Regions from separate parts of the Micromonospora sp. NPDC050417 genome, predicted to be linked through region 1. Evidence: riboswitches for the same ligand, from Rfam matches in the RefSeq annotation. Region 1 holds a riboswitch; each other region holds the start of a gene.
What was found. A riboswitch is a leader RNA that binds a small molecule or an ion and turns the genes downstream of it on or off. The one in region 1 is predicted to bind cyclic di-AMP.
Positions count from the first base shown of each region.

Region 2: linked by a shared signal. The riboswitch ahead of ACIBF5_RS25600 (hypothetical protein) and the one ahead of ACIBF5_RS26985 (coiled-coil domain-containing protein) in region 1 are both predicted to bind cyclic di-AMP.
Region 3: linked by a shared signal. The riboswitch ahead of ACIBF5_RS03970 (NlpC/P60 family protein) and the one ahead of ACIBF5_RS26985 (coiled-coil domain-containing protein) in region 1 are both predicted to bind cyclic di-AMP.

Region 1 is NZ_JBITIH010000024.1:82,212-85,477, reverse strand. It holds gene ACIBF5_RS27000 (NADPH-dependent F420 reductase) at 1-51, opposite strand, end outside; gene ACIBF5_RS26995 (dienelactone hydrolase family protein) at 116-775, opposite strand; gene ACIBF5_RS26990 (hypothetical protein) at 1,069-1,260, shown strand; cyclic di-AMP (ydaO/yuaA leader) riboswitch at 1,460-1,590, shown strand; gene ACIBF5_RS26985 (coiled-coil domain-containing protein) at 1,594-2,628, shown strand; gene ACIBF5_RS26980 (glycoside hydrolase family 65 protein) at 2,673-3,266, opposite strand, start outside.
Region 2 is NZ_JBITIH010000022.1:49,383-52,648, reverse strand. It holds gene ACIBF5_RS25605 (hypothetical protein) at 1-632, shown strand, start outside; gene ACIBF5_RS25600 (hypothetical protein) at 706-1,776, opposite strand; cyclic di-AMP (ydaO/yuaA leader) riboswitch at 1,784-1,914, opposite strand; gene ACIBF5_RS25595 (cation diffusion facilitator family transporter) at 2,135-3,055, opposite strand; gene ACIBF5_RS25590 (ABC transporter permease) at 3,149-3,266, opposite strand, start outside.
Region 3 is NZ_JBITIH010000002.1:303,911-307,176, forward strand. It holds gene ACIBF5_RS03965 (NlpC/P60 family protein) at 1-851, shown strand, start outside; cyclic di-AMP (ydaO/yuaA leader) riboswitch at 1,065-1,200, shown strand; gene ACIBF5_RS03970 (NlpC/P60 family protein) at 1,270-2,253, shown strand; gene dcd (dCTP deaminase) at 2,358-2,936, opposite strand; partial or broken gene ACIBF5_RS03980 (pyridoxamine 5'-phosphate oxidase family protein) at 3,092-3,266, shown strand, end outside.

The DNA.
Region 1 (3,266 bases):
CTTGGCGAGCGTTCCTCCGACATTTCCCGCGCCAATGATCCCGATGTGCATGTCCGTGGTTACCCGCCGAGAGCCACCCCGAACAGGCCGAGTCAAGATCGGTCAGTGGGACCGGCTACGGCGCCGCGCCGAAGCTCGGTAGCCGCTCGGCGAACCACGTGGCGGCGTGGTCGGCAACCTGCTCCAGCGCACCGGGCTCGGGGAACAGATGGGTCGCGTCGGGGATGATCCGTAGTTCCACCGGCCCGCCGAGCGCGTCGCGGGCCTGCTGGTTGAACTGGATCACCTCCTCGTCCCGACCGCCGACCAGCAGCAGCGTCGCCGCCCGTACGCGGGAAAGGGCCGGACCGGCCAGGTCGGCGCGACCGCCACGGGAGACCACGGCCGGTACGTGTTCCGGCCGTTCCGCCGCGGCCACCAGTGCGGCCGCCGCACCTGTGCTCGCCCCGAAGAGCCCAACCGGCAGGGCGGCCGTGTCCGGGTCCCGCCGTAACCAGTCGATCGCACCCACCAGCCGGCCGGCGAGCAGTCCGATGTCGAACCGGAGTTCGGCGGTCTGCTCGTCGACCCGTTCCTCCTCCGGGGTGAGCAGATCCATCAGTACGGTCGCCAGCGAGTGCTGGTGGAGCACCCGGGCGACCGCGGTGTTACGTGGACTCCGCCGCGAGCTGCCGCTGCCGTGCGCGAACAGGACCACGCCGACGGCTCCGTCGGTGGGCATCACCAGGTCGGCGGTGAGCTCCACATCCCCGGCCGGGATCGCGGTCTCGGTCACGGTCGTCTCGACCTGTCCGGTCGTGGTCGTCTCGACCCGTCCGGTCGTGGTCGTCCCTACCTGCTCTCCGGTATCCCGGTTCTCTGTCTCCACCCGCTGTCCGGTACCCGGGTTCTGGACGAACAACCCAGGTACCGGACAGCGGGTGGAGACGAGCAGTGAGGTGGCGGGGCCGTTTGCCGTCTGCCCGCTCGGGAAGGCGACAGGTGCGGCCCGCTCGGGAAGGCGCCGAGTGCGGCAGGAGACCACGGAGGCCGCGACAGCGGCCCGCGTCGAGTGATCGCGAGGATGCCATGACCCGCCAGAAATCCGCCAAGTCCGAGTCCACCCCGACCAGCGCCCGCCCGCCGCAGGACAAGCGCGACAAACGTAACGCGGGGCGGGACTGGGCGGACGACGCCGCCCAGGCACGGGCCTCGGACGACCCGCGCCGGGTGGCTCCGCACGACCAGAACGGCGTCCCCTCGACCGGGGACCGCTTCTGACCGTCGTACGGACCCAGGGGACGGGACCACCCGGCCCAGACGGACGCCTCGGCGGGTCCCCTTCGAGGGGCCCGCCGAGGCGTCCACGCGTACCAGAAGATTTCGTTCGTGGCGACGTAGATTCAGCCCCTATAAGTCCGACTGATCCGGTAATGTCTCCCTCGGTTCCGACCCGGTGGTTACCCCCTCGAGCTGTCGGCGACGACCGCCGCCCAATCGCCATCGCGCGAGCCGGGGAACCAGGTAGGTGGGGTGAATCCGCACTCGCGGTAGGGCTAGTTCCGTCCCGAACCCGTCAGCTAACCCGGTCGGCGGCCGACGGGAGGAACGTGCATGACGACACCTATGCGTCAGCGGTTCTCGCTGGCCCTGACCCTGCTCGCCGCGGTGAGCACGCTCGCTGGCGCGGCAGTCGTGGCCGGACCCGCCGCAGCCGCGCCCGCCGGCCCGGTCACCCCGGGCGAGGAGGGCGGCAATCCCCTCTTACGCGACGTCCTCGAATCGACCGGGCGAGGTTACGCGGCGGCCAGGAACGCGGTGGAGAACTCGCGCAAGCGTCAGGCCGTGCTCGCCGACGAACTGCGCCAGATCGAGGAACAGCTCTCCACGATCGGCCCCGAGGTCGGTGAGGTGGCGGTCAACGCCTACCGGCTCGGGCGGATCGGACCGATCAGCGCACTGCTCGGCAGCGCCGGCCCGGAGGAGTTCATGAAACGGGCCGAGGGCCTCGACCTGATCGCGCAACGCGACAACAGCAAGCTGCGCCAGCTTCGGGAAGCGCGCAACCAGGCCAGCCGGGCCAAGAGCGCGGCCGACGCGGCACTCGTCGAGGAGCAACGACATCTCGCCACAATGGCCAAACAGAAGGAGGCGGCGGAACGTGCCCTCGCGCTGGTCGGCGGCACCGCCACCGAGGGATTCGTCAACGCCTCCTCACCGGAGGCGGACCCGGCCCCGCGCGGCCGGGACGGATCCTGGCCAGCCCAGTCCTGCACCCGCTCCGACCCGACGACCAAGGGCTGCCTCACCCCGCGCACCCTGCACGCACTCCAGGAAACCCGGCGCCTCGGTTTCACCAGGCACGTCTCCTGCTACCGGACCGGCGGACCCTTCGAACACCCGAAGGGTCGGGCCTGTGACTTCTCGGCGCAGCCGAACGGCTTCGGCGGCGATGCCACCGGCGGCGACAAGACGTACGGCAACAACCTCGCCGCGTTCCTGGTCCGTAACGCCGACAAACTCGGCATCCTCTACGTGATCTGGTACCGGCAGATCTGGTTCCCGGCGACCGGGTGGAAGAAATACTCCTCGGCGCACGGCGACCCGTCCAGCGACCACACCAACCACGTACACCTCTCGCTGCTCTGACAACCCGGGCGCCCCAGATGGCACGACGGCACGACGGCGGCGTGTTACCCCTGGGACTTGTCCGGCGCGGTCCGCTGCTCGGTCGGCGGGTTCGAACCGGCGCTGTCGATGACCGAGGCCCGGCGGGCCGGGGCGCGGCCGGGCGGCTGCTGTGGTGCAGGACCCGTCGGAGATGGCGGCGGGTTCGGCCGGGTGACCGGCTCCTCGCAGGTGACCCGGACCCGCTCGCCGTGGTGGAGCAGGTCCATCGTGCCGCTCCGGTCGCCGTTACGCAGGGCGTACGTCGTCTCCTGTTCCCGTACGTCCACCCGCAACCGGTGCCCGTGCCAGACCAGTGAGAACTCCAACCGGTCGATCCGGTTCGGCAACCGGGGTGCGAAGGAGAGGATCTCCGTGTGGTCGCGCATGCCTCCGAACCCGGCGACCAGTGCGATCCACGCCCCGGCCAGAGACGCGACGTGGACCCCGTCACGGGTGTTCTGGTTCAGGTCGTGCAGGTCCATCAGGGCGGCCTCGCCCAGGTAGTCGTGGGCGAGTTCGAGATGTCCCACCTCGGCGGCGAGGACCGCTTGGGTGCAGGCGGACAATGACGAGTCGCGGACCGTACGACGCTCGTAGTAGGCGAAGTTGCGGGCCTT
Region 2 (3,266 bases), on a different contig from region 1:
CGGTCAATCGCCCCTGGTCGTCGATCCCCGCCTCGGTCCGCGACCGGTCCGCGACCTCGACCGGCGGCGGACCGTCCACCGCACCGGCGGCCGGTTGGCGTGGAGGCCACCGCCGGCCCGCCGGGCGCAACGTGCTCGCCGGGGCGGTCCTCGCGATGAGCGTCGGCTGGGTGGCCGTCGTGCTCGCCGCACCCCACCTCACGCTCAGCCCAGGATGGCGGATGGTGGCTCTCTTCTGCCATCTGACCTGTCTGGTCGTGGGCTTCGGGGCGGTGCTCACGGTGGACTGGTTCAGCCTGCGCTGGCTGCTACGTCAAGAACGGATCGGGACGGTACTGACCACGGCACGGGGCACGCACCTGCTCATCTGGCTGGGCCTGGTGGGGCTGGTGGTCAGCGGCGCGGCCCTGCGTCCGGACACCTCGTCGGCGCTGGTGCAGATCAAGCTGGTCGCCGTGCTCGTGGTCGGGATCAACGGCCTGTTCCTCGGTCGGGTCAGTGACCGACTCACGGCCGTCGGCGACGGCCCGGTGCCCTGGTCCCGCCTGCTCCCCGCCGCCGGCGCGGCCACCGTCTCCCAACTCGGCTGGTGGACCGCCACCCTGATCGGCTTCTGGAACGCCCAACACTGACGCCCTCCCCTCCCCGCCGATCCGGATGCAATGCCCACAGACGTTGGTGACCGGGGCGGGGAGGGGGAGGGCGTCAGTTCACGGAGAGGTGGACGTGGTTGGTGTGGTCGCTGGAGGGGTCACCGCCGCCGTTGTACGCCTTCCAGCCACTGCCCGGTAGCCAGATCTGTCTGAACCAGATCACGTACAGCACGCCGAGGCGGCTGGCGTTCTCGACGAAGTACGCCGCCAGGTTGTTGCCGTACGTCTTGTCGCCGCCGGTGGCGATCCCGCCGAAGCCGCCCTTCTCCGCCGCGAAGTCACAGGCCCGCCCCTTGGGGTGCTCGCCCGACCCGCCGCTGCGGAAGCAGGAGACAAAGCGGGTGAAGCCGGCCGCCTTGGCCTGGTTCATCGCGTTGAGGGTGCGCGGGGTGATGCAGCCCGTGGTGGTCGGGTCGTTCGCGCTGCACGACTCCTTCGGCCAGGAACCGTCGGCGTTGCGTGGCGCCGGCTTCGCCGTGGCGGAGGTGGTGCTGGCGGTGACGCCGGCGCTGGCGCCGCCACTGCCTGCCTGGGCGAGCGCCCGTTCGGCCTGTTGCTTGCGCTTGGCCATGATGTCGAGCTGCTTGCGTTGTTCCCGGATCTCGTTCTCGATCGCCGCCTTGGCCCGCTGTTCCTGGTCGCGGACCTCGATCAGGTTTCGGAGCTGGCGGTCCTCGTTGGCGGCCACCGTGCCGAGCGACGACGCCCGGTCCAGGAAGCCGTCCGGCGAGTCGCTGTTGAGCAGGGCCGTCAGCGGCCCCAGTCGGCCGGTGCGGTACGCCATGCCGGCGAGTTCGGCGACGGTCTGGGTCCGGGTGACCAGCTCGGCCTCCAGGGTGACCAGGTGGGCGGCGAGCTGTTGTTGCCGTTTGGTGGAGTTGTCCAGCGTTGCCTGGGCGTCGAGATAGCCCTTGGCCGCGATGTCGAGTTGTTCGCGGAGGCTGGCGCTGCCGCCCTCGTCGTCGGTGTCGCCCGGGGCGGCGGCGAGCGTGCCCGGGGCGGCGGCGAGTGCGCTGGTGGGGGTGAGGGGGGTGGCCAGCACGGTGAGGATGATCGCGATCGCGGTCAGGGTCGCGAACCGTGCGGCACGTGGTCGTGGTCGTACGGGCGCCAGGAATGGCATTCGGTACACGTCCTTCCGTCAGCCGCCGACCGGGTTAGCTGACGGGTTCGGGACGGAAGATCCCTACCGCTGACGCGGATGCACCCCAATGACGCGATGGTTCCCCGGCTCGCACGTGCGATTAGGCGACGGTCACCGCAGGCGCCGGAGGGCGCCGCCCGGCGGAGACCGGAGCCGAGCCTACCGGCATGTCCAGCACGGACAGTGTTGGCGCGGCCGACGGACGCCGCAACTCGAAGTGATATGTCGGATATAACTAGAAACTTTTACCCGGTCGGGGGACAAAATTTAAGGGCCAGGTAAGCGAAGAGTGGTCATGTTTCGGCGTCTCGTAAGGACCGTGCCCGGTCAGTGGCCCCTACCAATCGGCCGGGCCGCAGTTCTCGGTCGCGCTGCCGGGCTCGACCTGGAGGGTGGCGTGGGCGATGTCGAAGTCGTCGTGCAGCGCCCCGCGCGCGGCGGCCAGCACCGCGCCGACCTCGGCGCCGGGGGAGAGCGTGAGATGGGCCGAGGCGACCTCCATGCCCGAGGTGAGCGTCCAGACATGCAGGTCGTGCACGTTGGCGACCCCGGGTACGGCACAGAGCCGGGCAGCCACCGTCGGCACGTCCAGGTGCTCCGGTGCGGCCTGCACCAGAATCCGGACCGCGGCCCGCGCCAGCCGCCCGGTGCGGGGCAGGATGAACAGGCCGATCGCCACCGCGACCACCGGATCGGCCCACCACCAGCCGGTGTTCGCGATCACCAGGGCGGCGACGATCACCCCGGCCGAGCCGAGCAGGTCCCCGAGCGCCTCCAGGTAGGCGCCGCGCAGGTTGATGCTCTCCCGCGCACCGGCCCGCAACAGCCCGAAGGCGACCAGGTTGGCCAGCAGCCCGAGGACCGCCACCACCAGCATCGGCCCGGCCAGCACGGTCGGCGGACGCGCGGCACCGAACCGCAGCGCCGCCTCGACCAGCACGTAGATCGCGACGCCGAAGAGCAGCACCGCGTTGGCCAGCGCGGCCAGCACCTCCAGCCGGTAGAGGCCGAAGGTCCGCTGCGGGTCGTCGGTGGCACGCCGGGTCGCGGTGATCGCGGCGAGCGCCATCCCGATCCCGAGTACGTCGGTGAACATGTGACCGGCGTCGGAGAGCAGCGCGAGCGAGCCGGTGGCGAGCGCCGTGACCGCCTCGACCACGGTGAAGACGACGAGCAGTCCGAGGGCGGACCAGAGCCGTCCCCGGTGCCGCTCGCCCGCGCGCATCGCCTGCGCGCCGTGGTCATGACCCGCGCCCACGCCCACACCCTCCGCCGCCGGTGCCCGCGCGACCCAACATATGCCGACATCGCAATGTGTGTGATTGGTTCGGGTCGGGGGATGGGCGGCGGTTCACCCCTCCACGCTCATCGCCGCCACGATCGGCGTCCGGGTCGCCCGCCGGGCGGGAAGCAGCCCGGCCAGGAGCGCCGCGCCGCCGGCCAGAGCCACGCAGAGGACGAGCTGAGCC
Region 3 (3,266 bases), on a different contig from region 1:
ACGCTCAGTGGGTTCAGCTCGAACCGACCATCGAGCAGTACAACAAGGTGCACAGCCAACTTCTGGCGAATCAGAAGAAGTCGGCCGACCTGCAGAAGAAGATCCAGCCGTTGGCCCTCCACGCCGACCTGGCGCTCGACCGGGTGGGCGACCTCGCCTCGCGCTACTACAAGAGCGGCCCGTCGTCGGACCTGAACGCGCTGCTCACCAGCGGTACGCCGACGGAACTCGCCGATCAGCTCACGATCCTGGACCACCTGGCCCGGGAGCAGCAGGAGCAGATCGCTGACGTCACCGCCGCCAAGGAGAAGTACGACGTCGAGAAGCGCAAGCTGGACGAGCTGGTCGCGCAACAGAAGAAGCAGGACACCGAGCTCGCCGCGAAGCAGAAGTCGATCGACACCGAGATCAACCGGCTGGAGAGGCTGCGGCTGACCGCGTACGGGTCGAGCAGTTCCGGTGGTGCGTTGCGGATCGGGCCGTGCCCGGCGACGTACCCGGGTGGCCCCGCCGGCACTGCGGTCAGGACCGCCTGCGCCCAGATCGGCAAGATGTACGTCTGGGGCGCGACCGGGCCGAACAACTTCGACTGTTCCGGACTCACCCAGTACGCCTGGAGCAAGGCTGGAGTGAAGCTCACCCACTACACGGGTGCCCAGTGGAACGAGGGCCAGGTGATCAGTCGGGCAAACGCCCGCGCCGGCGACCTCGTCTTCTTCTACGGTGATCTGCACCACGTCGGCATGTACGTCGGTAACGGATTAATGGTGCACGCACCGCAATCCGGTCAGCCGGTAAAGATGACGAAGATTGACGTTATGCCGGTCGCGGGGTTCCGTCGACCCGGCTGAGTAACAGCAATTGCCCGAGTTTGTGGGGACAGGCCCCTTGTTGACGGTGACGCCGTTAGCAAGGGGCCTGTCCCTTGTCGACGGTGACACACCCTGAGTAATTGTCCGATATACGGAACGGTTTCACTCCAGCCACGGGTTGCACTCGCATAACCGCGTTCCTACTGTGGGAGATCGCCGAGACGGCACCTGATCACCCAACCCGGGTGGCACCGGCTCGGCCCGCCGAATCGTTTTCGACGAACCGGGGAACCAACACCTCGGGGTGAATCCGCGAATATTCGCGGTAGGGCGCACTCTTCCCGCCCGAACCCGTCAGCTAACCCGGTAGGCGGTTCCGGAAGAAGGAGCGCCCACCCCGGTGGCTAGCCATGCCCCGCGGCCGAGGTCCCTCCGGTCGACTCCGGTCGACCCGGACATGACCCGGTCGCGTACCCGTTGGCCCATCCGTACCGCCGTACTCGCCGCGATCGCCGGTGTCGTCGCCGTTCTGCTCGGCGCCACCGCGGCCCACGCCGAACCGTCGGTCACCGACATCGAAAAGCAGATCGACGCGGCGTGGAACCAACTCGAACCGACCATCGAGAAGGCCAACGCAACCCGTCAGGATCTGGCCGTCAAGAAAAAGCAGGCGGACACGCTGGCCAAGCGGATGCTGCCGTTACAACTCCAGATCGACCAGGCTATGGGCAAGGTCAGCAACATGGCCGTTCGGGCGTACAAGGGGGACAACGCCTCCGCGATCAACGCCATCCTGACCACGGACTCACCGACCATGCTCGCCGACCAGCTCACCATCCTCGACCAGTTCGCCCGCCGGCAGCAGCACGATGTCCAGGCGGTGGTCGACCTCAAGGAGCAACTCGCCGCCCAGAAGGCGCCACTGGACACCCTGGTCGCGCAGCTCACCCGGACCGAGGCGGACCTGGCCGCGAAGAAGAAGCAGATCGACGCCGAGATCGACCGGTTGCAGAAGCTGCGCCTGAAGGTCTACGGCAACGGTGGCGGCGGAACGCTCCGCCCAGCCCCCTGCCCGTCGAGTTATCCCGGCGGTCCGTCCGGCATCGCGGTCACGTTCGCCTGCGCCCAGATCGGCAAGATGTACGTCTGGGGTGCCGCCGGCCCGAACACCTACGACTGCTCCGGGCTGATGCTCGCCGCCTGGGCCAAGGCAGGGGTGACCCTGCCGCACAACGCCGCCGCCCAGCGTCGGGCCACCGCGTACGTCAAGCAAGCCGAACTGCGCCCCGGCGATCTGGTCTTCTACTACGCCGACCTGCACCACGTCGGGATGTACGTCGGCGACGGCTGGGTGGTGCACGCCTCACAGGCCGGTGAGCCGGTGAAGATGAAGCGCCTCGACACCGCCACCGTCCACAGCCTCGGCCGCCCCACCGCCTGACCTCCCCCTCCCCGGGGGTTCCCTGCTCGACGATCTAGTAGGGCAGGCCCGTGTTGACGGATCTCTCCGTCAGCGCGGACCTGCCCCAGATCGCGGAGGGAGGGTCAGCGGGTGGGCCAGGTCTGCCAGCGCTGCCAGGAGCGGCTGGGGGTAGGGCCGCGTTGGCCCTGGTAGCGGGACCCGTACACGGCGGAACCGTAGGGGTGCTCGGCTGGCGACGAGAGCCGGAAGATGCAGAGCTGGCCGATCTTCATGCCGGGCCAGAGCGTGATCGGCAGGTTGGCCACGTTGGAGAGTTCCAGCGTGACGTGGCCGGAGAAGCCGGGGTCGATGAAGCCGGCGGTCGAGTGGGTGAGCAGACCCAGCCGCCCCAGGCTCGACTTGCCCTCCAGGCGGCCGGCGAGCTGGTCGCCAAGCGAGATCACTTCGAGCGTGGATGCGAGTACGAACTCGCCCGGGTGCAGCACGAACGGCTCGCCGTCGGGCACGTCCACGACCGAGGTCAGGTCATCCTGTTGGCTGGCCGGGTCGATGTGGGTGTAGAGATGGTTGTTGAACACCCGGAAGAGCCGGTCCAGCCGTACGTCGATGCTCGACGGTTGCACCAGTGCCGGCTCGAAGGGCTCCAGCCCCAGAGTGCCCGCCTTGATCTCGGTGACCAGGTCACGGTCGGAGAGCAGCATCCAGCCACCTTAGCGACCGGGCGAGATCAACTCGGCCGCGCCCGGACCCGGAGTGACTCGTCGCGTCGCTGCGGAGCGGCAGGTGGGCGACGATTCGGCGCGTCGAGCGCGTGTCGCACTACCCGTCTCGAACACGTGTTCGATAGGATCTCCCCATGGCATCCTGGTCCGAATTCGCCGCCGACGCCCCGCGTCTCGCCGACGCGATCCGCAACCTCCTGCAGCAGTACGGGCCGGGTCTCGGCTACCTCGCCACCGTCCGCGCCGATGGCGGTCCCCGCGTGCACCCGGTGTCGCCGGTGATCAACGACGAAGGGCTGTTCTGCTTCG